Regions from separate parts of the Mesorhizobium sp. WSM4848 genome, predicted to be linked through region 1. Evidence: riboswitches for the same ligand, from Rfam matches in the RefSeq annotation. Region 1 holds a riboswitch; each other region holds the start of a gene.

Region 1 (7,788 bases):
CGGCGGCGACTTCGAGCAGGATATCGGTTTCCCTGGGATGTGGTCCATCGGGATAGAGATCAGAGCCATGGACAATGATGGATTTCATCCCCGTCGATGCTGAGCGTCCCTGCCCATCGCGCGGCGACCAGCGCATGAAGGCCTCGGCCGTTCGCCGCACCTTCGCAAGCCGGCCTTACCGCGCAGCCGCCATTGTGCCGGGGCGCATCCTGGCCGGTATGCACGTGTCGCAACAGATCCTTCAAAGAAAATCGCGGACTTTTAGCACTCTAAACCGCTGAGAATATGTACGTTGAGCCTATCCTTTGGGCCGCGGGTCGAGACCGTAGCGTATCGGAAACTATCTGCGATGCGGTCGGGCGTATTGACCTCGTCGGACGGCAAGATTGCCTCTGAAATTAGTGGGAGGACGCCAAATGGAGGAAGTCAATACAAGGAGTGCCGGCCGATGATGACACTGGTCAGGCGCCTAAAGGCCGCGGCTCATCTTGATCGACTTCGAATCCTGGGACTTTGTGCGCATGCGGACCTAACCGTCTGCGAGCTCGCAGAACTTCTGAGTCTGTCTCGCGAGCACGTGGTCGCACACGTCCGCCAGCTCGCCAGAGCCGGCTTTCTTCTCGGCAACGAACAGCGTCCCTGGCCTTCGTACCACCTCGAAGCAGGAGACGCGGACGGCGGCTTGGTTCAATTGTTGGTTGATCTCCTGCCCCACGGCGATGGCCATCACAGACAAGACCTACAGCGCCTGGAGGCGATACAGGGCGCGCGGTCCAAGGTGACCGCCTGGTTGTCCTGAAACTTAGTCCCAATGGAGCGCGAAGCTGATATGGACAATTCGACTGGCGGCGCCATCGCGGAGCTTGACACTTGCGAGTGGCCTCACCTGGCTGTCGCAGATTCTCGCGTTCACGAGCTGCTTTTAAGACAGGAGCGCCAGGAGCGGACGACCCTCAAACTTATCGCCTCCGAGAACTTCGCGTCCTCCGCGGTGCTGGAAGCGACCGGGTCTATTTTCACCAACAAGTATGCCGAGGGATATCCCGGCGCGCGCTACTACGCCGGAAACGAGATTGTCGATGAGCTTGAGAATCTCGCCATCGAGCGATTGAAGGCGCTGTTCGGCTATGAACACGCCAACGTGCAGCCTTATTCAGGCTCGCCGGCCAATCAGGCTGTCTGTCGAGCGCTGTTGTGTCCGGGAGACAAGATGATGGGCTTGACCCTCCCCGGCGGGGGGCATCTGACGCACGGTTGGGCCGTCAACTTCTCGGGCACTGACTATCAGCGAGTTCCGTACGGGCTGCACGAAAAGACGCAGCAGATCGACCATGACCGCTTGCGCGAGACGGCCAAACGCGAACGACCGAAGCTCATTTGGGTCGGCGGAACTGCTTATCCGCGCATTTTTGACTATGAGGCAATGGCCGACATTGCTTCGGAGGTGAACTCCTATCTGGTAGCCGACATCGCCCACATCAGCGGCCTCATTGTCGCAGGAGTGCATCCGAATCCCGTTGGCCATTGCGATGTTGTCACCAGCACCTCTCACAAATCGATCCGCGGCCCCCGCGGTGGCTTCATCTTGTCAAGGAATGAAGACCGCTATCAGGCGCTCTACCATTCCAAGAGCAAACACAATCTGGCCAAACGCATAGACCGTGCCGTGTTCCCTCTCCTCCAGGGCGGACCGCACATGAATACGATTGCCGCGCTAGCTGTCGCTCTGCACGAAGCAGGGAATGCATCCTTCCGTGTGTACGGTCAGCAGATCGTCAACAACGCCAAGGCTCTGGCCCAGGCCCTTCTGGAGCGAGGTTATGAACTCGTCACGGGGGGCACTGACAATCACATGCTGATCCTTGATCTTAGGGGCCGGCCGCTGTCTGGGAAAGCCTATGCCGAGCGTCTGTCGCAAGCAGGTATCATTACGAATTTCAACATGGTGCCGGGCGACCGGCGCCATCCCGCGCTCACCAGCGGCATACGCTTAGGCACGCCAGCAGTGACGTCTGTGGGCATGCGCGAAGCGGAAATGGTGCAGATTGCCGCTTTCATCGACCTGGTCTGTCGCCAGCCCGATGATTCGGACGTGCATGCCAGAGTGCGCAGAGACGTTGCCGACTTCTGCGCTGCGTTCGACGTGCCTGGCATCTCCGACAGGTAAGGCGGCCGGATCAACTGTCACATCAATTCCAACGTTTGAAGCGAGGACATTTCATGACCAGACAATTCGTGTTCTCTTCCGAATCCGTCGGCGCGGGACATCCCGACAAGATGGCCGACAATATCTCAGATGGCGTCCTCGATGCGATCCTTCGCAAGGATCCTAAGGCTCGTGTCGCTTGTGAAGCGTTGGTGAAGTCAGGGATGGTCGTTCTGGCTGGCGAGATCACCAGTCCCGCGCATATCGACTACAGCCAAGTTGCCCGCGATATCATTTTGGACATTGGATATGACGACGATGCGATCGGCTTTGACGGCCGGCGTTGCGCCCTGATCTTGGCCTTGACCGAGCAGTCGCCTGACATCAGCCAGGGCGTCGACGAGGGACGAGGGCAGGATCTCGAGCAGGGAGCGGGGGATCAGGGCCTCATGTTCGGGTACGCGTGCAACGAGACCGAAACGTTGATGCCGTTGCCAATCCAACTTGCTCACGATTTGATAAAAAAACAGGCAGAGGTGCGCCAAACCGGACGCCTTGGCTGGCTTCGCCCGGACGTTAAATCTCAAGTTTCCGTCCGGTATGAGGGTTTGCGCCCGGTAGCGCTTGATACCATAGTCCTGTCGACGCAGCATGACGAGGAGGTCTCACAAGCCACGGTGCGCGAAGGCGTCATTGAGGAGATCATAAGGCCGGTCTTGCCTCACGACGATCTGGATACGACGAGGATAAGGTTCCTGGTCAATCCAACAGGCCGGTTCGTGGTCGGTGGGCCGCGCGGCGATTGCGGGCTTACCGGCCGCAAGATCATCGTCGATTCCTACGGCGGCATGGGGCGTCACGGCGGCGGTGCCTTTTCGGGCAAGGACCCGTCCAAGGTTGATCGGTCGGCCGCCTATGCGGCGCGGTACGTCGCAAAAAACGTCGTTGCCAGCGGACTTGCGGAGGTGTGCGAGGTTCAGCTTGCTTATGCGATCGGTGTGGCCGCGCCGGTCTCTGTCCTCGTCAATACATTCGGAACCGCAAAGATTGATGAAAAAAGAATCGAGCGCGCCGTCCTTGAGCTTTTCGATCTCCGACCGAAAGGCATCATCAAGGCGCTTGATCTCTTACGGCCGATTTACCGCAAGACCGCGACATACGGACACTTCGGCCGCGAAGAGCCGGAGTTCACCTGGGAAAAGACGGACAGAGCTGACGACCTGTTGCGTGAGGCAGGACCGGCAGCTGCGTGATGCACGGGTATTGGATACGTCGGCATAGGGCGACCCATTCCACACTCGCCAAAACAGGCCGGCCCCGGCGTGGCAAGAAGCCGGCTCGGGTTTTTGGCGGAGATTTTGATGTCGGATTATGACGTGCTTTGCATCGGCAATGCCATTGTCGACATCATCGCCCAGTGCGACGAGGAATTTCTCGAGACCAACGGCATCATCAAGGGCGCGATGAACCTCATCGACACACAACGCGCCGAACTGCTCTACAGCCGCATGGGCCCGGCGATCGAGGCCTCTGGCGGCAGCGCCGGCAACACGGCAGCGGGCGTCGCTAGCTTCGGCGGTCGCGCCGCCTTCTTCGGCAAGGTCTCGAACGACACGCTCGGCGAAATTTACGCCCACGACATCCATGCGCAGGGCGTCGCCTTCGACACCAGGCCGCTCAAGGGCAACCCGCCGACGGCGCGCTCGATGATCTTCGTCACTCCCGACGGCGAGCGCTCGATGAACACCTATCTCGGCGCCTGCGTCGAGCTCGGGCCGGAGGATGTCGAGGCCGACAAGGCCTCTGGCGCCAAGGTCACCTATTTCGAAGGCTATCTGTGGGACCCGCCGCGCGCCAAGGAAGCGATCCGGCAGACGGCGAAGCTGGCGCACGCGGCAGGCCGCGAAGTCTCCATGACATTGTCGGATTCGTTCTGCGTCGACCGCTACCGCGACGAATTCCTCGACCTGATGCGTTCGGGCATGGTCGACATCGTCTTTGCCAACAGCCACGAGATCAAGTCGCTCTACCAGACATCGTCATTCGACGAGGCGCTGGCGCAGATCCGCAAGGATTGCCGCATCGCCGCCGTGACCCGCTCTGAAAAAGGTTCGATAATCGTGCGCGGCGGCGAAACGGTGGTGATCAAGGCGACCGCAATCAAGGAACTGGTCGACACGACAGGCGCCGGCGATCTCTATGCCGCCGGCTTCCTGCATGGCTACACGCAAGGCCGCGACCTGCAGACCTGCGGCGACCTTGGCTCACTGGCGGCCGGATTGGTGATCCAGCAGATCGGCCCCAGGCCGCGGCAGAATTTGCGCCGCGAGGCTGAGCAGGCGGGATTGTTGTAGGGCGGTGTTTCAGCGAGGTGCTGCCAGCGCCCTTTGTGAGGCTGTCCAGACAAGCGCGTACACATTGAAATGTCGCGTGCCCGTCCGTGAAGGATGGCGGTTTTCTCCAAATTTCAATTTTGCAGGCTCAGGAACGTTGTCGCACTTCGGCCAGTACTGCCGCCGATCATGATGGCCAAAACGTGTTTTTGACGAAGTCGTTTTTGAGCCGGGATCGTGTCACCGGCAGATTGCCCGAGCGGCGAGGCACAATCCCGGAGAGTGGCGCAAATGGCTCAGCTCTACCCGCGACCTGCGACTTGGGAACACGCCGCAGGTGAACGGTTCACATAAACACATAAACATTTCTTTATACCGCATTGACCACAAAGCGGGCTGCTGCGATTGTCCGCGTGTCGTGGTTCTCCGCAAGGCGTTGCCGTAGCGGAGCTAAGAGGGAAGCCGGTGCAATGCCGGCGCTGCCCCCGCAACTGTAAGCGGCGAGCCAAACCCATCAATGTCACTGGGGCGAACTGCCCCGGGAAGACGGGGCAGAGGCTGTGACCCGCGAGCCAGGAGACCTGCCACGGTAAACAACGTCCACGGGCGGGGTGTCTGGTGGCCGCGGCAGCTCGGCGTTTATGCCGGCCTGCTAGCGCCTTCCTTGTCCCCGCCGCAACCATCGGGGTATGGAATGAATGTCTCCCAGCAAGTTCCCATAGCAACGCTTGGCATGCCGCGTATCGGTCGCCGGCGAGAACTGAAATTCGCGCTCGAAAGCTACTGGTCCGGAAAATCTTCTGCTGCCAACCTTCTGTCGACGGCGAAGGCACTCCGTGCCGCCAGCTGGAGCGAGCAGCACGACCGCGGCGTGTCGAAAATCCCGTCGAACGATTTCTCACTTTATGACCATGTGCTCGACACCGCAGCAATGGTCGGCGCCGTGCCATCCCGTTACGGCTGGACGGGCGGCGAGGTCCCGCTCGACATCTATTTCGCGATGGCGCGCGGGACGCAAGGCGATACTGCGGGTTGCGTTCACGCCAGTCACGGGCATGCAGTTCAGGGCCAGCGCGTAACCGCGATGGAAATGACCAAATGGTTCGACACGAACTACCACTACATCGTGCCGGAGCTGGGCGACGATCAGACATTCGCCCTCTCGTCGACGAAACCAGTCGATCACTTTCTGGAGGCAAAAGAGCTCGGCATCCATACACGCCCGGTCATCCTTGGACCGGTCACCTTCCTCAAGCTGGCGAAGTCTCCCGACCAGTGTTTCAATCCCATTGCGCTCCTGCCGCGGCTGCTGCCCGTCTACGAGCAACTCCTGCGGAGGCTGGAGCTCTCGGGGGCCGACTGGGTGCAGATTGATGAGCCGGCGCTTGTGCTCGACCTTAGCCCGAACGAACGAGCTGCCTTCGAATTCACCTACGGCCAGCTGTCGAAAGCCGCGCCCAAGTTGAAAATTATGCTGGCTACCTATTTCGGGCCGCTGGGAGACAATCTCGAGACCGCGCTTTCGCTGGGCCTGGCGGGCCTGCATCTCGACCTCGTGCGCGCTCCCGAGCAGTTGGAGACGGTTGGTCAGCTCGCACCGAAGGATCTGGTGCTCTCACTTGGCCTGATCGACGGCCGCAACGTCTTGCGCGCGAACCTGACTGCCATTCTCGACCGCATAAAGCCGGTCGTTGCCGGTTGGCCGCTGGACCGCGTCGAAATTGCGCCTTCCTGCTCGATGCTTCATGTGCCGATGGACCTGCGGATGGAGACCGCGCTTGATGTAGACGTCCGTTCGTGGCTGGCATTCGCCGCCCAGAAGACTGAAGAGCTGCTCGTGCTGGCCCAAGCCTTGTCCGAAGGCAGGGAGGCCGTAGCAGGCGCGCTGAAGGCTTCTGAAGAGGCGGCCGCCGCGCGCGCAATGTCGACAAAGGTCCATGATCCGCTCGTCCACGGGCGCGTTAGCAGCATTGACGGCGCCATGAAGCAACGAAAGAGCGCATTTGCCAAGCGCTCGAGAGTCCAGGCTGACACGCTCGCCCTGCCGCCGTTCCCGACGACGACCATCGGGTCCTTCCCGCAACGCCCGAGGTGCGCAGGGCGCGCTCCGCCCATGCGAAGGGCCGGCTGAGCTATATCGACTACCAGGCCTTCCTGAAGAAGGAGACCGAGGCGGCGGTCCGTTGGCAGGAGGAGATCGGGTTGGACGTGCTGGTACATGGCGAGTTTGAACGCAACGACATGGTGCAGCATTTCGGCGAGCAGTTGTCCGGCCTCGCCTTCACCCAGCATGGCTGGGTGCAAAGTTACGGCTCCCGGCTCGTGCGCCCTCCCATCATCTTCGGCGACGTCTCGCGGCCCAATCCGATGACGGTCTTCTGGTGGCAATTTGCCCAGTCGCTGACGAAAAAGCCGGTGAAGGGCATGCTCACTGGCCCAGTGACGGTTCTTAACTGGTCTTTTGTTCGCGACGACGTACTCCGCGCCGAGGCATGCCGCCAGATCGCACTCGCCATCCGTGATGAAGTGGCCGACCTCGAAAGAGCTGACGCAAGGGTGATCCAGATCGATGAGGCCGCGTTTCGCGAAGGCTTGCCCCTGCGGAAGTCCGATTGGAAACATTATCTCGGCTGGGCTGTCGAATGCTTCCGGCTCGCCTCGACGGGTGTAGAGGACGCGACCCAAATTCACACCCACATGTGTTATTCGGAGTTCAATGAGATCATCGACTCGATCGCTGAACTGGACGCGGACGTGATTTCAATCGAGACGTCGCGCTCCAAAATGGAACTGCTGGACGCCTTCACCAAGTCCAAATATCCGAACGAAATCGGTCCCGGCGTCTACGATATTCACTCACCGCGTGTCCCGGAGATCGGCGAGATTTTGCATCTCGCCCAACTTGCTCGCGAGCGACTGTCGGACGGCCAACTGTGGGTGAATCCGGACTGTGGCCTCAAAACAAGGAAATGGGAGGAGGTCCGCCCTGCCCTCATCAACATGGTCGCTGCAGCATGCGCATTGCGGGAGAAAGTGCAGGCGTAGGCCGCTGGGCCACTGTGACCGGCAAACATGTGGCGGGCTTCGCGGATAATTCAAACAAAGGACGACATCGAAAAGCCGCGCACAGGTCGGTGGACGCGTGCGAGTCCCCACCCTTGTCGTCCAGCCGAAGGTCCGCTCGACGGCCCAGCGGCGGGGCAGGATCTGGAAGCGCTTCCGGTCCGAAGGACGGATGATTTCGATCACGAAATGGGGGAAGGCGGCTTTGTCCATGAACTTCAGCCTCTCACACAGCCAGCGGTCAAC
Region 2 (7,788 bases), on a different contig from region 1:
CAAAGCGGGGCAGGCGCCGCGTCGGGAGAAGACGTTCATGCGGCCACCCCTAGCGCCTGCGCCTCGGCGATCAGTGCGGCGAGATCGTCATCGATGGAATTGCGCAGCGGATGCCAGAGACCGCGCCGCCGCGCCGACAGAAACCGCTCGGCAATCGCCTTCGCGGCCGCCGGATTTTCGCGCAGGATGAAGGCGCGCACCTCGAGATCGCCGAGATAGGCGTCATGCACGGCCTCGATCAGCCTGCCAGGTATGGCATGGGTGGTCTCGGCGAAACCGACGAGACGGTCGACTGTCTCGGCGAATTCCGAGGCACCGCGCGGCCCGTGCCGCATCTGGCCGGCGATGAAGCGCGGGTTGACCGCGCGGGCGCGAACGACCCGAGATACGGCTTCTCCAACCGAGCGCGGCTTCGGCTTTTGCGGATCCGTGGTGTCGAGCACGATGACGTCGGCGTTCTTGCCGAGTGCCGCAAGCGCCGCTGAAAAACCGCCGATGAAGGCGACATCGGCGGAGCCTTCCAAAATATCGCGGCCGGGATCGTCTCCCGTATGGACGAGAAGGTCGGCCTCGGCGACACGGTCCTCAAAAGCGCCTGGCGCTGAAATCCCTTCCCCGTCGGCGCCGCCATAGGCATGCGAGGTGGCGTCGAGATAGGCGCGGCCGATCTCTTCGCGCGCGGCCCAGTCGCCGCTCGACAATAAATCCTCGACGCCGGCGCCGTAGGTGCCGGGCGAGGTGCCGAAAATGCGCGGGCTGACCTTGCCATCCGCGCGGGTTTTTGCAGCGAGCGGGTTTTCCGATGCATCCTCGTCGCGGGCGGCAACGGCGTTGGCGGCCGCATCGATCAGGGCGATCTGGGTCGGGAACATGTCGCGGAACAGGCCTGAAATGCGCCAGGTGACATCGACGCGCGGGCGGCCAAGGGTGGCCGGCGGCAGCACCTCGATGCCGGTGACGCGGCCGGTGGCGGAATCCCATTGCGGCCGGCAGCCCATCAGCGCCAGGCCTTGCGCGATCTCTTCGCCGCCGGTGCGCAGCGAGACCGAGCCCCAGAGGTCGATGACCAGCGAGCGCGGCCAGTCGCCATGCGATTGCATGTAGCTGCGCAAGACCTCGTCGGAGGCCGCCCTGCCGAGATCGAAGGATGTCGGCGTCGGCATGGTGCGTGAATCTGATGTGAACAGGTTGCGGCCGGTCGGCAGCACATCGCGCCGGCCACGCGCCGGCGCGCCGGCAGGACCGGCAGCGACATGGTGGCCGTCGAGGGCGGCGATGAATGCTGACTTCTCGGCCGCCGCACTCTGCTCGTGCAGCGGATCGGTCTCGCCCTCGGCTGAGCGGCCAAAGATGTGAAGGCCGTCCTTGATGGCGAAATCCTTCAGGTCGCAGAGCCAGGCGTCGATGCGGCGCAGCGCTTCGTCGGGCGCGTCGGTTCCGGCGACGCCGGCCTCGGCGGCGAGACCGGTCTTTTCCGCGGTTTCGACGATCAGCCTCGCCAGGCGATCGCGGCGGCGGCGGTCGAGCCCGTCAGCCTGGGCATATTCGTCGACCAGCCGCTCGAGCTGCTGCTGGTTTTCGTCGAGCCCGGCGCCGGTCAGCGGCGGCGGCAAATGGCCGAGGGTGACGGCGGCAATGCGCCGCTTGGCCTGCGCTGCCTCTCCCGGGTTGGAGACGATGAATGGGTAGATGACGGGCAGGGGACCGGTGACGATCTCGGGAAAACAGGTTTCGCTGAGCGCCACGGTCTTGCCGGGCAGCCATTCCAGCGTGCCATGGGCGCCGACATGGACGAGGGCATGGACATCGAGCGCCTTGCGCAGCCACAGGCCAAAGGCGATCAGCGCATGGCGCGGCGGCAAGGTCGGGTCGTGATAGTCGGCGCGGCGGTCGACCGAGCGCCCGCGATCGGGGGCGATCGCCACTGTGATGTTGCCGAAGGTGGCGGCGCGGAAGGGGAAATTTGCCGCGGTAGGCGCTTGAACACCCCCCTCTGTCCTGCCGGACATCTCCCCCTCAAGGGGGGAGATCGGCAGTTCTACCGACGGCTCTTCCTTAACATCCTCGGTAATTGGCGAAAGCAGCGACGACAGCGCAATCTCCCCCCTTGAGGGGGAGATGTCCGGCAGGACAGAGGGGGGTGCCTCGCACCAACCTGTCTCATCTGCCGCATTCCCCCATGCGGCCGTCACGGCAGCGATGGCCGCCGGCGGCAATTCCTTCGAGAAAGTCAGATACTCCTTCAAGGCTAATCCTTGATCGGCCGACTCCAGCATCTCCAGCAACGCGCGCGGGGTTTGCGGAATCCCTTCAACGGCGTAGCCCTGTTCGCTCAGGTCGTGCAGCATCGCCAGCACGCTGGACGGCACGTCGAGGCCGACGGCGTAGCCGGTGCGGCCGGGGGCGCTCGGATAGTCGGGGATCAGGATGGCGAGCTTGCGTTTTTCGCGCGGCGTGCGCTGCAGGCGGATGAAAGCTTCGACACGGTTCGCCACCTGCGCGACGCGGTCCGGCTCCGGTCGGTTGGAGAACGCGCGGAAAGCCAATGCCGGATCGACCTCGCTTTCGCCCTTGAAGGAAACGGCGCCGGCAAGGATGCGGCCGTCGAGTTCAGGCAGGACGACATGCATGGCAAGATCGGCGGGCGCCAGGCCGCGCTGGTTGTCTTGCCAGATGTCACGGGGTGTCGTCGCGACGATGACCTGGAAGACAGGAACGCCGGCGCGGTCGAACAGGGTTTCGACGCCGGACTCGGCGCCCGAGGCGAACGCCGTGGCGGTGATGATGGCGGCCGGCTTCAGCGTGGCAAGCGCGGTTTCGACAAAGGCGAGCGAGGCCGGGTCCTTGAGGCTGGAGACGAAGATCGGCACGGGGGCCATGCCGCGCTGCCGCAGCGCTTCAAACAGCGCATCGATCGGAGCGATATCGGCGGCGAGCAGCATCGAACGGTAGAAGAGAATGGGCACGACGTCCCCCTCCCCCTCGAGGGGAGGGTGGCCCGCAGGGCCGGGTGGGGTCGTTGCGGCAGTGCTCGACGTTTTTTGCTGTTGGCGCACTTCACAGGCGACCCCACCCCCGGCCTGCGGCCGGACCCTCCCCTCGAGGGGGAGGGAGACGTCGCCGCGTCCGGGTTCATAAAAGCCCGCCTTCGGCACGACAACCGGCTCCACGACCGCCGCGTCCTGTCCCGCCAGCCGCGCCAGCCTCTGCACCAGCGCCGTCATATTTGCCGGGCCGCCTTCACGAAAATAGCCCAGCAGAGCGTCGAGCTCTTCGCGCGGCAGCGTCGAGTATTCGATCAGCCGCAAATCCTCGTCGTGACTCTCGCCGGGCAGCAGCGCCAGTTTTATGCCGTGCGCGCGGGCGGCCGAGGCGAGTTGGTCGCAGCCGTAGCGCCACCAGTCGTAGCCGCCGAGGATGCGAACCAGAATAACCCTGGCGTGCCGGGCGACGCTGTCGATCCAGAGATCGACGGACATCGGGTGGCGCAGATCGCGCAAAGCCGCCAGCCGCATCGAGGGCAGGCGATCCGCATCTGCCTGCCACGCCGCCGCCAGCCCGGCCAGATCGCTGTCGGTGAAGGACAGCGCCACGACATCCGCAGGCGTCTGCCTGAGATCGACAGGCTCGGCGAGATCGTCGAGCGAGGCGGATGTGGTGGTGAGGATGTGCATCGCGGCTCGTGCCTGAGGTCAGCCGGCGAGGATACGCTCGATGGCCGGGCGGTTCAGCCCTTTCAGACCGATGACGACGAGGCGCGAGCGGCGGTCGTCTTCATCAGTCCAGGCGCGGTCGTAATAGTGATTGACGCGCGGCCCGACAGCCTGCAGCAACAGCCGCATCGGCTTGCCGCCGACCTCGACGAAGCCTTTTACGCGCAGCACGTTTTCGTCCTCCGCCGCCGTGGCGACACGCAAGGCCAGTTCATCGGGATTGGCGATCGAGGGAATATCGATGACGAACGAGTCGAAATCGTCATGCTCGTGATCGAGCTCGTCGTCGTGGTGGGTCTTGCGGTTCTCGATGTCGTCCTCGACGGCAAGGCCGAGGCCGAGCAGCACGGACGGATCGACCTTGCCCTGTGAGGCCGGCACGATCGTGACCGCGCGGGCGGCGTGTTTGCCGATGACGGCATTGGCGCGGGCCGAGCCGGCGGCGTCCATCAGGTCGCTCTTCGACAATATGATCAGGTCGGCGCAGGCGAGCTGGTCCTCGAACACCTCCTCGACCGGATCGTCGTGGTCGAGCGTCTCGTCCTGCGCGCGCTGCGCCTGCAGGGCGTCCATGTCGTTGGCAACACGGCCTTCGGCCAGCGCCGGTCCGTCGACCACGGCAATGACGCCGTCGACCGTCACCCGGCTCTTCACCGTCGGCCACTGGAAGGCCTGGACCAGCGGCTTGGGCAGGGCCAGCCCGGAGGTTTCGATCAGGATATGGTCGACCCTCGGCGTCAGCGACAGGATCTGGTCGAGCGCCGGGACAAAATCGTCGGCGACGGTGCAGCAGATGCAGCCATTGGCCAGTTCGACGATGTTTTCCTCAGGGCAGGTGTCGATGCCGCATCCCTTCAGAATCTCGCCGTCGATGCCGATGTCGCCGAACTCGTTGACGATGATGGCCAGCCGCTTGCCGCCGGCGTTTTCGAGCAGATGGCGGATCAGCGTCGTCTTGCCGGCGCCGAGGAAGCCGGTGACGACGGTGCAGGGCACGCGCGAGAAATTAGCGGACGACTCTGGAGCGGTCATTTCTAATCCTTCAAAAGGTCGAGGGGAGGGATGCGGGCAACGAGGCCGCGCTTCAGGCAATCGGGGCGGCCGCGCCATGGGATGAGGCCGTCGGTCGAAGTGGCGAAGAGTTTTGCGCCGGTGATGAGATCGGCGCCGCTGGTCGTGGTCAGGTCGCCAAAGACATAGCTCCAGCAGCCGTCGCGCAGGATAGCGGCGCTGAGGCGGCGCTTGCAGTTGCCAAGGCATTCGACGGTGCGGATACGGATGTTTTCGCCAGAGGCGGCGCGGCGCGTGTCTTCGGCCAACAATTCGCCGGCGCGAGGATGGCCGTCGGAGCCGGTCTCGTCACGGCAGGAGGCGCAGACGACCACGGTGACACCGGCCAAAGCGTCATTATCGCGGGATAATAAATCCGCTGTCTCAGCCAAAAAACTGCTGTCGCGTTCCAAATCAGGCTCCTTGCCCGGAAAACCCGCCAGGCGATCGGATTCTTATGTCCTAGACGGCAGGTCTCCTGGCTCGCGGATCATCGCCTTGGTGCCGCCTTCCCGGGATTTTCCCAGTGGTTTTCGGCCTTGGCTCGTCGCTTACAGTTGCGGGGACAGCCGCGGATTTGAAATCGAGATTTCGCACCGCATTCCCTCTTGGCTCCTCCCTTTGCCGAGAGGAGACCGTCTGAAGCGGATTTAGGCTTGTGGAGGCAGTCGTGTCAACGCACGTCTACGACGCGGCAATGTCGGCAAGCGGTTGGCCCAAATCCCCCGCAGGCGTCACCTCGAGGCATTCGAGGCCGAGCCAACCCTGCATCAGCTTCAATTCCTCAAAAAGTTCGGCGGCGGTTTGCGGCGGCGCGCCGGGCTCGGCATAGGCGGCATGGACGCGCAGCACGCCGGCGGGGCGGTCAGCCCTAAGGTCGATGCGCGCCACGATCTTTTCGCCGAGCAGGAACGGCAGCACATAATAGCCGTATTGGCGCTTTTCGGCAGGGGTGTAGATCTCGATGCGATAGCGGAAGTCGAACAGTCTTTCCGTGCGCGCCCGCTCGAAGACGACGGGATCGAACGGAGCGAGCAAGGCGCGCGCCTCGATCTTGCGCGGAAAACGGGCGTCCTTGTGAAGATAGGCCGGCTTGCCCAAGCCTTCGACGGTCACCGGCAAAAGATCACCGGCGTCGACCAGTTCCTCGATGCGGCCCTTGATATCAGCGGGAGAGAGGCGGAAATAGTCGCGCAGGTCGCCTGCTGTCGCGACGCCGTGGGCGCGGGCTGAGATGCGCAGCAATTCGCGGTGCGCATCCTCAGGCGAGGGCACCGGCAGGGCAAGTATCGCCGGCGGCAGCACGCGCTCCGGTAGATCATAGAGCCGCTCGAAGCCGCGACGCGACGCCGTGGTGATGCGGCCGGCCCAGAACAGCCATTCGAAAGCGTGCTTGGCGTCGCTCCAGCCCCACCAGCCGCCCGAGCCTTTCTGGTCTCCTTTCTGGCCTCCCAGGGCGGAAGCGGCGATCGGACCGCGTTCGACGACCTCGCGATAAATGTCTTCAATATAGGCGGCGCGCTCGCGGCCCCACTTGGCCAGCCCGTTATACATTTCCTCGCCGCGCTCGGCCCGTTGCATGCGCCAGCGCATCAGCGGATAGGTTTCGACCGGCAGAAAGGAGGCTTCGTGCGCCCAATACTCGAAGACTTTGCGCTTTCGCGTCACGGCGGCGTTGTCGAGCAGGGCGAGCGGGTAGGGGCCAAGCCGCGAATAGAGCGGCATGTAATGGGCACGCACCACCGCGCTGACGGAATCGATCTGCAGCAGGCCGGTGCGGCCAAGCACACGGGCCAGATGACGGCGGTCAGGCGTGCTGCTGGGGCGAGGATCGGCAAACCCCTGTGCGGCAAGCGCGATGCGCCGGGCCATGGCGAGCGAGATTTTTTCCTTCATGCAGACGGCACTCTGTCGGCGTTCGACCAAAGGTGGGAGCGATGATTCCGCACCATGCTAGCAGGGTTTTGGCGGCATCTATGTCAGGAGAGAAAAGTGGAGTAAAAAGCGAAGGAAATCAAACAGGAGCGGATCGGACCAGTTTATCCGGATATGCCGTCCGGCACCCATGTTTTGAACAAGGTTTGACTTGCTTCGCCGAAAGCCCTGCGCTAACCCTCGCCGCCTTGCAGCATAGAGCCTCCTAAAACGGTTCAGTGGTTAAACTGTCACGCTTCCGCAAGTGGGTCCGGTGCTGTAATCAGAGTGGATTGGCCGCCAACGGAAAGCTGCAGCATGAACGCATTGTTGAGTTCGTACCTGCCCATCGTCCTGTTTATCGGCGTGGCGCTTGTCGTCGGCCTGGCGCTGCTTGCCGCACCCTTTCTGGTGGCCTACCGCAATCCCGATCCGGAAAAGCTTTCCGCCTATGAATGCGGCTTCAACTCGTTCGATGATGCCCGCATGAAGTTCGACATCCGCTTCTACCTGGTGTCGATCCTGTTTATCATCTTCGATCTGGAAGTGGCTTTCCTGTTTCCGTGGGCAGTGTCCTTCGGCCAGATCGGCATGCTCGGTTTCTGGTCGATGATGGTGTTTTTGGCGGTGCTGACCATCGGCTTTGCCTATGAATGGAAGAAAGGAGCGCTGGAATGGGATTGAGCGACAATTCCGGCACGCTCGTCGCGCCGAAGCCAAAAGGCATTCTCGACCCCAGCACCGGAAAACCGGTGGGGGCGAATGATCCCTTCTTCCTCGAGATCAACAACGAGCTTGCCGACAAGGGCTTTCTCGTCACCTCGACCGAGGCGCTGATCACCTGGGCGCGCAGCGGCTCGCTGATGTTCATGACCTTCGGTCTTGCCTGCTGCGCGGTCGAGATGATCCACACCTCGATGCCGCGCTATGACTCGGAGAGGTTCGGTGTCGCGCCTCGCGCGTCGCCGCGCCAGTCGGACATCATGATCGTCGCCGGCACGCTGACCAACAAGATGGCGCCGGCGCTGCGCAAGGTTTATGACCAGATGCCGGAGCCGCGCTACGTCATCTCGATGGGCTCCTGCGCCAATGGCGGCGGCTATTACCACTA
Region 3 (7,788 bases), on a different contig from region 1:
GCTTAAAGCGCGTCGCATGAATCCGTTCAATTGCGACGCGCTTTAGGCGTCATCGTCGCGTTGTTGCGACCAGTCGGCAAGAGCCGATTCGAGCCGCTGCCATTCCTCGCCCTCGCCCGGCAGCCCGGCGCGCAGCACCTCCGGCCGGCCGGAAAAATGCCGAAGCAGGATGCCGCGCTCGCCAAGCGCCAAAAACAGACCGGCGGCGTCCCTCAGCCTGATATAGCGAAACAGCGTGGTGCCGCCGGCGACCGGGGCGCCGAAGCGGCCAAACAGCGTATCGAGCCGGGCTGCATCCCTGGCCAGACGGCGCCGCATCTCGGCCTGCCAGCCGCTGTCGGCAAGCGCACGGATGCCATATTCGAGCGCCGGACCGGCAACCGCCCACGGCCCGAACTGCGCCTCCAGCCGTTCGACCGTCAGCACATCGGCCAATGCAAAGCCGAGCCGCAGGCCGGCAAGGCCAAAAAACTTGCCGAAGGAGCGCAGCACGACGAAGCCGCCATGCTCGACATCGCCGGCCAGGCTTTCGCCAGGCGGGCCGACATCCATGAACGCCTCGTCGACGACCAGCAACCCGCCTCTGGCGCGCAGTTTTTCGGCAAGCTCAAGCAGCTTCTTGCGTTCGACGATGCGCCCGTCCGGATTGTTGGGGTTGACGACGATGGCAAGATCGGCTCCTGCCAGGGCCTCGAAATCATCGACCTCCATCACCGCATGGCCGGCGATTGCCGCTGCCCGCTGATGCTCGGCATAGGTCGGCCCGAGCACCAGCGCCTTGCCGGGGCTCGCCAGCGAAGCGACACGCGGCAACAGGATCTGCGTGCCCGGCGCTGCCACCACATTGGCTGCCGACGGCGCGCCATAGGCGCTTGCCGCGGCGTCGGCCAGTTCACGGACGCGCGCGGCTTCCGGCAATCTCGATAGAGCGGTAGCGGGCAGCTCGAAAAACGGATAGGAGTGCGGATTGATACCGGTCGAGAGGTCGACGAAGGGCTGCGGCGCATGCGGAAAAAGCGCCCTCGCCCGGCCAAGGCTTCCGCCGTGATCCACCACTGCCGCCGCTCCATCAAGAGACTTCATGTCGATCCTGATCGCTTTCCTGTCACTGCTTGTTGAATTCGCTGTCGGCTATCCCAGCTGGCTGCTCGGCGCCATCGGCCATCCCGCCACCTGGTTCGGCAGGCTGATATCCTTTCTCGACCGCAGGCTCAACCGCGATGCTGATTCCGACGCCCTGCGTCGCCGGCGCGGTGTTCATGCGCTGCTGATCATCGTGCTGGTGCCGGCCACCATCGCTTTCGCGGTGGAAAGCATGCTTGCGGGCATTCCAGCCGGATTGATCCTCACCGCGCTCCTGGCGACATCGCTGCTGTCGCAGAAGAGCCTGGCCGAGCATGTCGAGGCGGTGGCCGACGGACTCGACAATGGCGGACTCGACATCGGCCGTGTTGCCGTCTCGCAGATCGTCGGCCGCGATCCGGAAAAGCTCGACAGAGCCGGCGTCTGCCGCGCGGCGATCGAAAGCCTTGCCGAGAATTTTTCCGACGGCGTCGTCGCGCCGGTCTTCTGGATCGGCGTCGGCGGGCTGGCCGGCGGCGTCGCCTACAAGGCCGCCAACACCGCCGATTCGATGATCGGCCACCGCACGCCGCGCCACGAGGCTTTTGGCCGGGCGGCGGCGCGCTTCGACGATCTGATCAACCTGCCGGCGTCGCGGCTGACCGCACTGCTTATCGTGCTGGCCGCCTTCTTCGTCAAAGACGCCGATGCCGGCAACGCCTGGCGCACCGTGCAGCGCGACGCAAAAAAGCACCGCTCGCCGAATGCCGGCTGGCCGGAGGCAGCGATGGCCGGCGCGCTCGGCCTGGCGCTGGCCGGGCCACGATCCTACGACGGCGTCATGGTCGACGACGCGTTCATGGGCGAAGGCGGCCGCCGCGATGTCGAGAGCATGGACATCAGGCGAGCGCTAAGACTCTATCGGGTTGCCGACTTTCTGCTGATGGCACTGTTCGGCTTGCTGTCGGTGATCGTCATCGCTGCGTGACTTCCCCTTCTCCCCTTGTGGGAGAAGGTGGCCGCGAAGCGGCCGGATGAGGGGTGTTCCAGCTTGGCACCAACCGCGCTTCGGCCAACACCCCTCTTCCGTCTTGGCGCTGCGCGCCAATCCACCTTCTCCCACAAGGGGAGAAGGAAGAAGAGGCGGGCAAAACCTCAGAACTCTATGCCTTGCTGCGCCTTCACGCCGGCGGAAAAGTGATGCTTGGTCACGCCCATCTCGGTGACCAGATCGGCGGCATCGACCAGCGCCGGCTTGGCGTTGCGACCGGTAACGACGATATGCAGGTTTTCGCGCCGGCCTTTCAGCGCCGCCACCACCTTGTCGAGATCGAGATAGTCGTAGCGCAGCGCGATGTTCAATTCGTCGAGCACCAGAAGGCTGATCGATGGATCGGCCATCAGCTCGAGCACCTTGGCCCAGGCAGCCTCGGCGGCGGCGATGTCGCGCTTGAGATCCTGCGTCTCCCAGGTGAAGCCCTCGCCCATCGTGTGCCAGACGACCCGGTCGCCGAAAGCGGCAAAGGCGTCCTTCTCGCCAGTATGCCATTTGCCCTTGATGAACTGGACGACGCCGACACGCCTGCCGTAGCCGAGCATCCTCAGCGCCAGCCCGAAGGCGGCAGTGGTCTTGCCCTTGCCAGGGCCGGTGTTGACGATCAGCAGTCCCTTCTCGACCGTCTTTGCCGCGACCTCGGCGTCCTGCACCGCCTTGCGCTTGGCCATCTTGGCGCGGTGGCGTTCCTCGTCCCTGTCGTCGATATCGGTCATATCACTTCACCTTGAGCGGCAGTCCCGCCACCATCAGCAGCACCGTGCCGGCGACGGCAGCGACCTGTTGGTTGAGCCGGCCGGCGGCATCGCGAAACCGGCGGGCAAGCGCATTGTCGGGCACGATGCCCTGGCCGACCTCGTTGGAAACCACGAACCACGGCCCGCGCGGCCGCGACAGCACATCCGCCAGCCCTCGGCATTCGGCCTCAATGTCGCGTTCGGCCAGCATATGGTTGGACAGCCACAGCGTCAGGCAGTCGATCAGGACGGGTCGGCCGTCAGGCAGCGCCCCGATCGCGCCGACGAGATCGAGCGGCGCGTCGACGGTCGTCCAGCCGTCGCCGCGCCGCGACCGATGCAGCGCGATGCGTTCGCGCATCTCGTCGTCATAGGCTTGCGCCGTGGCGATATAGGCCCACGGCGCCGGGCAGGCCGTCACCAGGCTTTCGGCATGCGCGCTCTTGCCCGAGCGTGCACCGCCGATGACCAGGGTCAGCTTGCTGCCTGGAGCAGCGCGATCAGGCAAGGTTTTCGCGCAGGCCGGTTGCGGCGCCGGTCAAGCGGCCGCGCACCAAGCCGACGAGAGCGCCGAGCACCAGCCAGAACACTAGATTGGTCAGCGTCACCGCCACCACGAACTGGTGGTGCAGGCCTTCCGGGATCGGCGATTCGAAACTGTCGGGCGGCGGCGCGCCGACAATATGCGGCGCCACGATCAACACCACGGCAAGAAGTGCCAGTGGCAGCGATTTGCGAAAGGCGAGCAGCCCGAGACCGGTCGCGGTCGCCACCACCGTCGCCGTCCACCAGATCTGGCGCTGGGCGAGATCGGCCGTCGGCATCGCCGGCAGTTCGGGCGGCAGGCCAAGGTTCGGAGCCAGCGTGAACACGGCGAAGCCGGCAAAGCCCCAGAACACGCCCTGTCGCCAATTGCCGATGCCGCCGGCGAACTCCGAAACGGCGACCAGGATCAGCGCAAAGCCAATGCCGGTGACGACGTTGGCAACGACGTTGAAGGCGAAGCGCTCGAAACCGTCGGCCGGCGTCCAGCCTTCCTCTTCGGCGGTGGCTGCTTCAGCCGGCACGGCGCTGCTCATGGCATTGCTGCCTGGCGCGGCCGGGGCCAAACCATGGTCATGCGTGTGGCCACCGCCGGCCTGTTCGTAGACTTCCGCCTTGAGGATGAGCGGCACCGTGGCGTAGGCCTGCATGCAGGCGAGAACGACGCCGGCCACAAGCCCTGCGATCGCCGCGATGAACACGACGTTGCGAAACAGTGTCATGGTGTCAGCCCCTCGTCAGTGGCAGGGAAAGCCCATCGAATGGCGATAGTCGTGGGCGGCATTGTGGACCGCATCGATATGCGAGAAGCCGACAAATCCCATGACGAAAACGCCGAGAAATGCAGCAAGCGCCAACTGCACGAAGCGCGACTGCGAGGAGACGGAAGCGCCGAGCGAGACGGAAGCGGTATTCATGTCTTGTCCTTTCGCCCTCCACCCGAGGGCATAGAAGTCAGTTCTCCTGTCGCCGGCAGGTCTCCTGGCTCGCGGATCAGCGCCCTTCCCCACCTTCCCGAAGAAGCTCTTCAGTGGCATATGGAGAGGACTACCGCACACAGTTGCGGGGGCAGCCACGGCATCGGGCAAATTTTTGCCCTCACCGCATTCCCTCTTGGCTCCAAAACGGAACCGACGACTGGTGCGACTATAGGCAGAATCGCCGCGCCCGGCAAACCAAATTCCGCCAGCTACCAGCGCGAATGCGGCGTCTCAACGGGATTTGGCTCTGTCTTCTTTTGTCCGGGGCAACCATGATAATCGTCTTGCAGCACTGAATCAGAATTGCGAGACCATGACCATTCATACGCCGGCTGTTCAGGACCGATCCAGGCGCATCATCGCCATCGACGTCGCCCGCGGCATCGCTTTGCTTGCCATGGCGAGCTACCATTTCACCTGGGATCTCGAATTCTTCGGCTACACCGATCCCGGCCTGACTGCCTTTGGCTGGTGGAAATTCTACGCGCGCTGCATCGCTTCGACCTTCCTGTTCCTGGTCGGTGTCAGCCTGTTCCTCGCCCATGGCAAACAAATCCGCTGGAACGGTTTTTGGAAACGCTTCGCCATGGTCGCCGGGGCTGCGCTCGCCATATCGGCCGCCACAAGGTTTTTCACGCCCGACAGCTTCATCTTCTTCGGCATCCTGCACGAGATCGCGGTCGCCAGCCTGCTCGGCCTGGCGTTTCTGCGGCTGCCGGCGCTGCTGACGCTGGTTGTCGCAGCTTTCGTCATCACCGCGCCGCTCTATCTCAGGTCCGAGATCTTCGATCATCCGGCCCTGTGGTGGGTTGGCCTGTCGGCAACCAACCCGCGCTCCAACGATTATGTCCCGCTGTTTCCATGGTTCGGTGCCGTGCTTGTCGGCATCGCAGCGGCAAAGCTCGCCTTCGCCTCCGGCGTGCTGACGCGGCTGGCGGGCCTGACGCCCGGCCGCTGGACCAATCCGCTGGTCTTTATCGGCCGGCACAGCCTCGCCTTCTATCTGATCCACCAGCCGGTGCTGATCGGCTCGGTCTGGCTGTTTTCGCAAGTCATGCCGGCAGCGGTCGAGACCAAGCCGGTCGCCTTCCTGAAAGAGTGCCAGGCCTCATGCGAGCAATCGCGCGACACGGAGTTCTGCACCAGCTATTGTGTGTGCATGCTCGATACGCTCGAGGGCGAAGCCACGCTTGATCGGCTCTACCGCAATGACCAGGCTGCGGAATGGAAGGCGCATCTCGATGAGCTCGCCGGCGCCTGCACTGCCAAAGCCGACAGCACTTTGATGGAGGGAGGAGCACAATGACCGACCATCAGCAGAAACCGGGCCAACAGAAACCGGGACAGCAAAAACCGGGGTTTATACCGTGGCCGCCGCTGATCTATGTCGCGGCCATCGCCGTCAGCATCGCGCTTGGCTTGCTTTATCCGCTGCCATGGATCGGCGGCCTTTTGGGCGACATCCTGTTCGCGGCCGGCTGGGTGGCATTGTTCGGCGTCGTCGCACTCTGGTTCACGGCGATCCGCACCATGATCCGGGCAAAGACGACGCTCCACCCGAACGCCGTGCCGGACCATCTGGTGACGACGGGCCCATTCGCCGTCAGCCGCAATCCGATCTATCTGGCCAACACGCTGCTGATGATCGGTATCGCCCTTATCTCGGGGAACGTATGGTTCCTGCCGCTGGCGATCATCGCCGCCTTCGCAACGCAAAAAATGGCGATCGAGGGCGAGGAAAAAGTTCTGGCAACGAAATTCGGCAAGAAATACCGGGATTACGCGAAAAAGGTGCGGCGCTGGATTTGAGGCGTACGTGAGCACCGGAAGCGCAGAAATCCACGCTAGCTGGCCGCCAGAGTAGAATTATCAAAAAGGCCGATCAGGTGTTGACGCCGAGCTCCACCAGCCGCTCGACGCAGGATTCTTCGGCTTGGTCGAGCTCAGCCAGGGTCTCTTCGAGGTCGCGGCGCTTCTGGCGCAGATCCTCGCGCTTTTCCTCGATGCGCTTGATCATCAGGTTGAGCTGACCGACCTCGCCGGGCGGCTCCTTGTACATCTGGATGATTTCGCGGATCTCGTTGATCGAAAAGCCGAGCCTCTTGCCGCGCATGATCTGGCGGATGAGGTGCCGGTCCGATGGGCGAAACAGCCGCGTGCGGCCGCGCCGCACCGGCTGCACCAGCCCCTCGTCCTCGTAGAAGCGCAGCGTCCGCGTCGAAACATCGAATTCGCGGGTCAGTTCGGTGATCGAATAATATTCCCGCATCATCACTCCAAATGCCCGGCCGCGCTACGGGTTCCAACCATGCGGCCTCGCTATTCGCACGCGTGTCAGAATCGGCCAGAGGCTGCTCCAAAATCTCGCATGGCATTTACGTAAAAGTCAATTGAGGCGTAACCACGCGTTCGCTCAGCGGACGCCGAACCACCAGGTAGCGAGGCCGAGAAAGGCAAAGAAGCCGACGACGTCGGTGACCGTCGTGACGAAGACCGCCGAAGCCACGGCCGGGTCGATCTTGAACCGATCGAGCAGCAGCGGGATCAGGATGCCGGCCAGTGCGGCCACGAACATGTTGATGATCATCGCCGCGGCGATGATGCCGCCCAGATTGGGATCGCGGAACCAGGCGGCCGCGACGATGCCGATCAGGATGGCGAAGATGATGCCGTTGATGAAGCCCACCCCCATCTCGCGGCGGATGATACGGCCGGCATTATAGATGTCGAGGTCCCTGGTCGCCAGCGCCCGCACCGTAACCGTCATGGTCTGCGAGCCGGCATTGCCGCCCATGCCGGCGACGATCGGCATCAGCACGGCCAGTGCCACGATGTGCTCGATCGTGCGGTCGAACAGGCCGATCACCGAGGCCGCTAGGAACGCCGTCAAAAGGTTGACGAGCAGCCACGGAACGCGCGAGCGCGAGGTCGAAAGGATGCTGTCCGACAGTTCTTCGTCGCCGACACCGCCCATGCGCAGCAGATCCTCCTCGGCTTCCTGCTGGATGACGTCGACCACGTCGTCGATGGTCAGCACGCCGACCAGTCGCTCGTTCTCGTCGACGACGGCAGCGGAGAGAAGGTCGTATTGTTCGAATTCGCGCGCCGCCTCCTCCTGGTCCATCGTCGCCGGAATGGCGTGCCTGGTCTCATGCATCACCTCTTCGACCTTGATGGAGCGCTTGGTGCGCAGGATCTGGTCGAGATCGATGGCGCCGAGCAGCTTGAAGCTCGGATCGATGACGAAAATCTGGCTGAAGCGATCGGGGAGGTTGTTGTCCTCGCGCATGTAGTCGATGGTCTGGCCGATCGTCCAGAATGGCGGCACCGCGACGAACTCGGTCTGCATGCGGCGGCCGGCGGTCTCTTCGGGATAGTCGAGCGAACGGCGCAGCCTGATCCGCTCGGTGAA
Region 4 (7,788 bases), on a different contig from region 1:
GCCGATCACGCCGGACCATGGCGGCCCGGCGCGGCTGCTGGTTCCGCATCTCTATTTTTGGAAGTCGGCCAAATGGCTGAACGGGCTGCAGTTCACCGAGCGCGACGAGCCGGGCTTCTGGGAACTGCGCGGCTATCACATCTATGGCGACCCGTGGCGCGAGCAGCGCTATACGGGCGATCCATGAGCGACGCGCCGGCGGCGCAGTCGCCATGGCAGACGGTGACCATCGCCCGCATCGAAAAACGCACGCCGCGCGTCACCAGCTTTTTCCTCGAGCCGTCGCGGCCCTTTGCCTATCGTGCCGGGCAGCATGTCGATGTCAGGCTGACGGCGCCGGACGGCTATCAGGCGCGCCGCTCCTACTCCATCGCCTCGGCGCCGGAAGCCGGCGGGACGATCGAACTGGCGATCGAAAGGCTCGATGACGGCGAGGTCTCACCCTTCTTCCACGATATCGCGGCGGTCGGCGACGAGGTCGAACTGCGCGGACCGCTCGGCGGCCACTTCGTCTGGTCCGACAGCGACGGCGGCCCGCTTCTGCTGGTCGGCGGCGGGTCCGGCGTGGTGCCGCTGATGGCGATGACCCGCCATCGCGCGGCGCGCAAATCGACGGTGCCCGCGGTGCTGGTGTTCTCTGCAAGGGTCTGGGACGAGGTGATCTTTCGCGACGAGCTGATCGAATTCCACAATCGCCGGGACGGCTTCGATCTGGTGTTGGCGCTGACCCGCGAGGCCGCCTGGCGCCCGACAGACTATTCGCGGCGGGTCGATGTCGCGATGATGGAGCAATCGATGCTGCGGCTGCCCGCGCCGCCAAGGTTCGCCTTTGTCTGCGGCTCGAATGCCTTCGTGTCGGCCGCCGCCCAGGCGCTGACCGATGCCGGCGTTCCGGCAAGCCTTATCCGCACCGAACGCTATGGGGTCTAATGCATGTCGCGCAAAAGTGTGCAGCGGTTTTGCGATAACGACATGCATAACAATAACTTAAAGCGCGTCGCATGAATCCATTCAGCCGCGACGCGCTTCAAGCCCCCCACCTATCAGACCTCAATTTCGAGCGCCGACAGCGGCCTTGAACAGCAGGCGAGAATAAAACCGTCGTCGATCTCGTGATCGAGGATGCCGCCATTGTGGCTCATCTCGACTGTGCCCGAGACCTTTTTCACCTTGCAGGTTCCGCACAGGCCGAACTCGCAGGCTGCGGGAATTCGTACGCCCGAAGCGCGCGCCGTCTGCAGCACGGTCTGGCCGGCAACGCATTCGGCATCGACATCCGAAAGTGAAAAGCGGATCGGCGTTGCGGCCTCGGCAGGTATCTCGACCCCGTCCTCTGCCGGCCCACCTTCTGCCGGCGAACCGAAGGGAGCCGGTATTTCCTCCACCCCCGGGGCCGCAAAGCTCTCCTGATGATAGTTGGCCATGTCGAAGCCGGCCGCCTCCAGCATCTGCCGCACGGCGCGCATGAACGGGTCGGGGCCGCAGCAGAAAATTTCACGCTCGCGAAAATCGGGCGCCAGCAGCGGCAGCCTTATCGCGTCGATCCGGCCCATATGGCCGAACCAGCCCTCACGACTGGACCGCTCCTCGATCATGAAGCCGAGCGTCAGGCCCGGCATGCGGCTGCCGAGCAGCTCGAGCTCCTTGCGGAAGATGATCTCCTCGGGCTTGCGCGCGCAGTTGACGAAGCCGACATCTGTCCATGGCGCGCAGTCGTTCAGCCAGCGCAGCATCGACATCATCGGCGTCACGCCGGAGCCAGCCGAAATGAACAGATACCTGGCCGCGGGATGGCTGTGCAGCGAAAAGTCGCCCGCCGGCCCATAGGCCTTCACGTGAACGCCGGGCTTCAGATTGTCGAACATCCAGCGTGTGCCGAGGCTGCCGGTCTGCGCTTTCACCGTCACCGCGATCGAGAACGGCCGCGACGGCGAGGACGACAGCGTATAGGTCCGCATCAACGGGCCCTCGGTGGTCGGCAGTTCCAGCGTCACGAACTGCCCCGGTCTGTAACGGAACCAGGTCTGGTTGTCGGAGCGGAAGGTGAAGGTCTTCACCTCAGGCGCCTCGTCGCTGACGCCGATGACTTCCAGCACCTGGAGCCTGTCGTTCCAGGGCGCCATCTCGTCGAGATGGCGATAGAGGCCAAGGTCCGTCATTGCATTCATCCCCTTGACCTCGCTCAGGCGACGCTGCGCAGCGCCGGCCGCCCAGCCTCGGCAAGGCGCGGCCCGATGAAGGAGGCGTACCATTCGACGAACTGGATGACGCCGCCCTCATGCAGTTCCGAATAGGGGCCGGGCTCATAGGCCGGCGACAGGATGCCGAAGGCGTTTTCCTCAACGATGCGACGGTCCTGATCGTTGGTTTCGGTCCAGACATGGGTAAGCTCGGCGAGGTCGTAGTCGACGCCTTCGACCGCGTCCTTATGGACAAGCCATTTGGTGGTGACGGCCGTTTCCGTGGCGCTGATCGGCAGCACGCGGAAGGTGACGGCATGATCGCCGAGGATGTGGTTCCAGGTCGTCGGATAGTGATAGAGCAGCAGCGAGCCGATACGGTCGGTCGAAACGCTGTCGGAAAGGTCCTTCTTCACCGCGCGTCTGCCCGTCATCGTATAGCTGACGGCGTCGCGCAGCAGCGGCGCGCGGGTGGCGCGATACTGCCCGGCCGGATCGATGCGGAATTTGCTCGGCAAGCCCGCCGCCTCGCATTTCGCCCAGTGGGCGAGCATCTCCGGATCGCTGTCGGCGCCCTGCACGCCGGTGACGGTCGGCGCTTCCGGGAATGTCTTGCAGAGTTCCGGATGGTTGCCGGCGCAATGGTAGCACTCGCGGTTATTCTCCCAGACGAGCTTCCAGTTGCCCTTCTCGACGATGGTCGATTCGAAGGCGATTTTTGCCTCGCGCAGCCGGTGCGGCAGGAGGTAAGGCTCGATCATGGCGCGCATCGGCGCGAAGTCCGCCGGCTCGTTGGCCAGGCAGATGAAGATGTAGCCGCCAACGCTTTCGCAAGCCACCGGCTTCAGGCCGAACTGGCTCTTGTCGAAGCCGTCCGCCATATGGCGAGCAAACAAGAGCCGGCCGTCCAGCTCGTAGGTCCACTGGTGGTAGGGGCAGACCAGCTTCGCCGCAGTGCCCTTGTCGGCATTGCAGACACGGCTGCCGCGATGGCGGCAGGAATTGTGGAAGGCATTGATCTTGCCTTGCTGGTCGCGGGCCAGCACGAGCGGGTAGTCGCCGATCTGGGCGGTGATGTAGCTGCCAGGTTTCGGCAACTCGCAATCGTGGCCGATGAACAGCCAGTCGCTATACCAGATCAGCTCCATGTCGAGCTTGAAGAAATCTGGATCGGTGTAGAAGGGCTGCTCGAGCGAATAGCCTTGCCTGCGGCCGTGCAAGAGCCTCAGCATGTCGTTGCGCGCGTCCATGTCCTGTCCTCGTGTAAAGGACTGAACTGGTGGTGATGGAGGGAGGACCGCTTGCACGCCGGCGACATGCATCATCCACCTCTTGACCGCCCACCGCGATCAGTCGAGTCTAGAAATCTCGGGCTGGTTTCCGGGCTCTGGAGTGTCCTTGCGGACTCATCGCGACACCTTCCCAGGCTTGTGGCCCAGTGGTCTCCCGTTGCGACTTGAACTCCACCACCGTTGCGGGGGCAGCGCCGGGTTCTGACCGGCTTCCCAATTCTCCGCTTCGTCGTCACCAAGCGGCACCTGAGATGGCGTGATCTAATCATGACGGCCGGCTGACTGCCGGCATGAAAGCGACATCGTATTCATGCGGCGCGACACGGCCGGCGAAACCTGCAGGTTTATATCTGCAGGGCTGAAACCCCACTTTGTCGGAGGCCATTGTCGGCTGCCGTGACATCGAATCCGACCCGCGGCAGAGATCAGGAAGGTTAACAGTTTACAAAAGTGACTATTAGTCGCTTCTAAAATCGAACCGAACGGTTCGTTTCTGTTGACAATGCGTGCAGCACGCTGTGAACGCAGGTCCGCCAATCCGTCAAATCATGAACGGCTAACTTGCCATAAATCGTTGAAAAGAAAACAGAAAATCATTGAAGTAAATGTCTCTGGTACAATTTCAAGGTGTAGATTCTTGGTCCACACGGAACAACTTCGTGATTGGAATCCGCCGAATGGCCTTCCCACATCGGGGCTGTCCGAACGACGCGCATCCTCCCAAGACACGCCGCTAGACGGACGGAAGACTAAGATACTGGAGTACTAAAATGAAAAAGATTGCTCTTGCTGCCGTCGCCGTTCTGGCCACCGGCAGCGCCTTTGCCGGCAGCGACCATTATGGGTCCAACGCCGCCAACCAGCCGACTGCTGCGGTTGACAGCTCCTACACGGCCTCTGTCCAGACGCCGGCTCACGCTGAAAAGCAGCCCGTTCTCCAGGGCTCCGACCGCAACCTTTTCGGCAACAATTAACAGCCGATCCCAACAGCAAAGTGGCGGTCCGCCGCTCGGGCTTTGAGGAACTCAGGAGTACTAGAAATGAAGAAGATCATTCTTGCCACCGCCGCCATTGTGGCCATCTCCGGCAGCGCTTTTGCCGGTAGTGACAACTTTGGATCGAATGGCGCCAACCAGCCGGCCGCTGCGGTCGATAGCAACTCGTACACGGCTTCGATTCGGAATTCGGCTTCGGCGCAGAATCCGGTTCCGGCTGACGAGAAACCCGTCAACGGCAGCGACCGTAACCTGTTCGGCAACAACTAACAGTTCGTTCCAACGGCAGCCGCGGCATTTTCCCGCCGCGCTGGTGCTACGGTACGCAATAACGGCTCGCCGGTCTACACGCGCTGAACTCGTCGGGCGACGTACAGAAGTCCGCCCCGCAGGGCAGCGACCGGAACGCACAAGAGCGGCGGGCTTTTGCCCGCCGCTCTCGTTTGTGGGTCACCAAACATCCATCAGTTCGGCTGCCGCTCTCAGGCTGCCTTTGCTTCCGCTTTGTGGAGCGTGAATGAATGTCCGTCGGCATCGAAAATATGCAGGTCGCCGGCATCGGCATTCAACCGCAGCGCAGCGCCGCGCTTGACCTCCACGTTGCCTGGCAGCTTGGTCACCAGCGGCAGGTCGGCGCGGCCGATGTCGACATAGACGAGCTGGACCTCGCCGAGCTGCTCGACATAATCCACCGTTCCCTCGAAAAGATAATCCGCGCCGGTGGCGATCATCAGATCCTCCGGCCGCACGCCGAAGCTCACCGAAGCGCCCGTCGCCGAGGCCGGCGTGGCGATCGGCACCGTCGCCTTGCGGCCTCCGACATGGCTGACGATGGTCGGGTTGCCTGATTTGTCGATCGTCGCCGGCAGGATGTTCATGGCCGGCGAGCCGATGAATTGCGCGACGAACAGATTGCCGGGTTTCTTGTAGAGCTCCATCGGCGTGCCGACCTGCTCGATATGGCCCTCCTTGAGCACCACGATGCGGTCGGCCAGCGTCATCGCCTCGACCTGGTCGTGGGTGACGTAAATCATCGTTGTAGCAGGCATCGACTCCTTGAGCTTGGCGATCTCGATGCGGGTTGCGACGCGCAGTGCCGCGTCGAGGTTCGACAGCGGCTCGTCGAACAGGAAGACCTTGGGATTGCGCACGATGGCGCGGCCGATGGCGACGCGCTGGCGCTGGCCGCCCGACATCGCCTTGGGCAACCGGTCGAGATATTTGGTCAGCTGCAGGATTTCCGCCGCCTGGCGCACCCGCTTGTCGATCTCGGCCTTGCTCTCCTTGCCGATCTTCATCGAGAACGCCATGTTGTCGTAGACGGTCATGTGTGGATAGAGCGCATAGGACTGGAACACCATGGCGATGCCGCGCTTCGACGGCGGCACGTCGTTCACCACCTCGCCGTCGATTTTGAGCTCGCCGGAGGTGATTTCCTCAAGCCCGGCGATCGACCGCAGCAAGGTCGACTTGCCACAGCCCGAAGGGCCGACGAAGACGATGAACTCGCCCGACTTTATGTCGAGGTCGATGCCGTGGAGAATGTTGAGATTGCCGTATGATTTCTTCACTTGCCTTAGCGTGACATCGGCCATGGGTTCCCTCCAGTGAATTGCAAACTCAATCGATACGCCCGAACCAGGCGCCGTAGCCGTCGAGGCGGATAAAACCGGCGTCAGTCTGTCCCGAAAACCCGTGCCCCGGCAAGGGCTGCAGCGAGCGTCCGCCGAGATCGACTTCGGCCGGTCGGCTGCCGAGATTGAAGGCGCAGACGATCTGCTCATTGCCCTCGCGGCGCGTGAAGGCGACCGTATCGCCCTGGCTTTCGATGAACTCGATGTCGCCCTTGGCCAGCGCCGGATGCAGACGGCGGAAAGCGAGAAAGCGCCGGTAGTGTTCGAGCAGCGAACTGTCGTCGCCCTGCTGCACATCGACGGCCTGCGAAAGGTGCTTGGCAGGCACTGGCAGCCAGGGCTTTGCCGTGGAGAAGCCGCCATTGCTGTCGGCGCCATTCCAGACCATCGGCGTGCGGCAGCCGTCGCGGCCCTTGAATTCCGGCCAGAACCGGATGCCGTAGGGGTCCTGCAGGTCTTCGAATTGCAGCTCGGCCTCGCCGAGCCCAAGCTCCTCGCCCTGATAGATGCAGACCGAGCCGCGCAGCGACATCAGCAGCGCCGAGATCACCTTGAGATAAGCGGACTGGTCGGCCTCGCCGCCCGCCCAGCGCGAGGCAGTGCGCATCACGTCGTGGTTGGAGAAGGCCCAGCACGACCAGCCGTCGCTGGCGACCTTGCCAAAGGCTTCCAGCACCGAACGCACCTTTGCCGCGCTGATCTTTTCGGGCGCCAGGAAGTCGAACGAATAGCACATGTGCACGCGCTTGCTGCCGGCGGTATAGGCCGCCACCACCTCCAGTCCGCGCTGCGAATCGCCGACTTCGCCAACCGCCGCCGTCGCCGGATATTCGTCGAGCAGGGCGCGGAAGCGTTCGAGGAAGCCGAGGTTTTCGGGGCGGCTCTTGTCGTAGAGATGGTCCTGGTAGTTGTAGGGGTTGACGGAAGGAGCGGTCTGGTCGTTGCGCTGTTCGGGCGGCAGCGGCGGATTGTCCTCGAGGCCCTGGCTGTGGAAGTAGAAATTGATGGTGTCGAGGCGGAAACCGTCGACGCCGCGCTCCAGCCAGAAGCGGGTGACATCGAGCAGCGCGTCCTGGACCGCGCGGCTGTGGAAGTTGAGATCGGGCTGCTCGGCCAGGAAATTATGCAAATAATATTGCTGGCGGCTGGTGTCCCACTGCCAGGCCGAACCGCCGAAGATCGACAGCCAGTTGTTGGGTGGCGTGCCGTCGGGCCTGGCGTCGGCCCAGACATACCAGTCCGCCTTTGGGTTGGTGCGGCTCGAGCGGCTTTCCTTAAACCACGGATGGATGTCTGCCGTATGCGACAGCACCTCGTCGATCATCACCTTGAGCCCGAGCCTGTGCGCCTCGGCGGTCAGGGCGTCGAAATCGGCCAGCGTGCCGAACATCGGATCGACGTCGCAATAGTCGGATACGTCATAGCCGAAATCCTTCATCGGCGACTTGAAGAACGGCGAGATCCAGATGGCATCGACGCCGAGCGCCGCGATATAGGGCAGCCTGCCGATAATGCCCCTGAGGTCGCCGATGCCGTCGCCGTTCGAGTCTTGATAGCTGCGCGGATAGATCTGGTAGATCACGGCACCTCGCCACCAGTCGCGGTCGACGGCGAAGTCGGGGCTCAACGTCGCTTTCACAGCGGATTGCATGATCTCAACCTCCCTTCACCGAGCCGGCGAGCAGCC

Evidence for each region. A riboswitch is a leader RNA that binds a small molecule or an ion and turns the genes downstream of it on or off. The one in region 1 is predicted to bind cobalamin.
Region 2: it holds a riboswitch for cobalamin, as region 1 does, so the genes downstream of both, AC0L16_RS03590 (DUF1636 family protein) here and metE (5-methyltetrahydropteroyltriglutamate--homocysteine S-methyltransferase) in region 1, are expected to answer to the same signal.
Region 3: it holds a riboswitch for cobalamin, as region 1 does, so the genes downstream of both, AC0L16_RS03775 (CbtB domain-containing protein) here and metE (5-methyltetrahydropteroyltriglutamate--homocysteine S-methyltransferase) in region 1, are expected to answer to the same signal.
Region 4: it holds a riboswitch for cobalamin, as region 1 does, so the genes downstream of both, AC0L16_RS12380 (aromatic ring-hydroxylating oxygenase subunit alpha) here and metE (5-methyltetrahydropteroyltriglutamate--homocysteine S-methyltransferase) in region 1, are expected to answer to the same signal.

The regions. Positions count from the first base shown of each region.
Region 1 covers NZ_JBVVPX010000037.1:51,551-59,338, forward strand. The annotation lists gene AC0L16_RS27225 (hypothetical protein) at 1-136, opposite strand, end outside; gene AC0L16_RS27230 (hypothetical protein) at 530-727, opposite strand; gene AC0L16_RS27235 (serine hydroxymethyltransferase) at 830-2,167, shown strand; gene metK (methionine adenosyltransferase) at 2,221-3,399, shown strand; gene AC0L16_RS27245 (adenosine kinase) at 3,508-4,500, shown strand; cobalamin riboswitch at 4,882-5,082, shown strand; partial or broken gene metE (5-methyltetrahydropteroyltriglutamate--homocysteine S-methyltransferase) at 5,198-7,524, shown strand; partial or broken gene AC0L16_RS27255 (IS5/IS1182 family transposase) at 7,636-7,725, opposite strand.
Region 2 covers NZ_JBVVPX010000002.1:247,899-255,686, forward strand. The annotation lists gene cobG (precorrin-3B synthase) at 1-39, opposite strand, end outside; gene AC0L16_RS03580 (cobaltochelatase subunit CobN) at 36-3,674, opposite strand; gene cobW (cobalamin biosynthesis protein CobW) at 3,693-4,745, opposite strand; gene AC0L16_RS03590 (DUF1636 family protein) at 4,748-5,176, opposite strand; cobalamin riboswitch at 5,215-5,418, opposite strand; gene AC0L16_RS03595 (winged helix-turn-helix domain-containing protein) at 5,448-6,659, opposite strand; gene AC0L16_RS03600 (NADH-quinone oxidoreductase subunit A) at 6,996-7,361, shown strand; gene AC0L16_RS03605 (NuoB/complex I 20 kDa subunit family protein) at 7,352-7,788, shown strand, end outside.
Region 3 covers NZ_JBVVPX010000002.1:287,580-295,367, reverse strand. The annotation lists gene cobD (threonine-phosphate decarboxylase CobD) at 43-1,083, opposite strand; gene cbiB (adenosylcobinamide-phosphate synthase CbiB) at 1,082-2,050, shown strand; gene cobO (cob(I)yrinic acid a,c-diamide adenosyltransferase) at 2,218-2,832, opposite strand; gene cobU (bifunctional adenosylcobinamide kinase/adenosylcobinamide-phosphate guanylyltransferase) at 2,834-3,331, opposite strand; gene AC0L16_RS03780 (CbtA family protein) at 3,354-4,118, opposite strand; gene AC0L16_RS03775 (CbtB domain-containing protein) at 4,134-4,313, opposite strand; cobalamin riboswitch at 4,351-4,546, opposite strand; gene AC0L16_RS03770 (acetyltransferase domain-containing protein) at 4,690-5,682, shown strand; gene AC0L16_RS03765 (methyltransferase family protein) at 5,679-6,185, shown strand; gene AC0L16_RS03760 (MerR family transcriptional regulator) at 6,259-6,645, opposite strand; gene mgtE (magnesium transporter) at 6,790-7,788, opposite strand, start outside.
Region 4 covers NZ_JBVVPX010000010.1:115,369-123,156, forward strand. The annotation lists gene AC0L16_RS12365 (molybdopterin-dependent oxidoreductase) at 1-187, shown strand, start outside; gene AC0L16_RS12370 (FAD-binding oxidoreductase) at 184-930, shown strand; gene AC0L16_RS12375 (FAD-binding oxidoreductase) at 1,044-2,159, opposite strand; gene AC0L16_RS12380 (aromatic ring-hydroxylating oxygenase subunit alpha) at 2,183-3,430, opposite strand; cobalamin riboswitch at 3,535-3,737, opposite strand; gene AC0L16_RS12385 (DUF680 domain-containing protein) at 4,243-4,446, shown strand; gene AC0L16_RS12390 (DUF680 domain-containing protein) at 4,513-4,737, shown strand; gene AC0L16_RS12395 (ABC transporter ATP-binding protein) at 4,950-6,062, opposite strand; gene bglA (beta-galactosidase BglA) at 6,088-7,752, opposite strand; gene AC0L16_RS12405 (carbohydrate ABC transporter permease) at 7,757-7,788, opposite strand, start outside.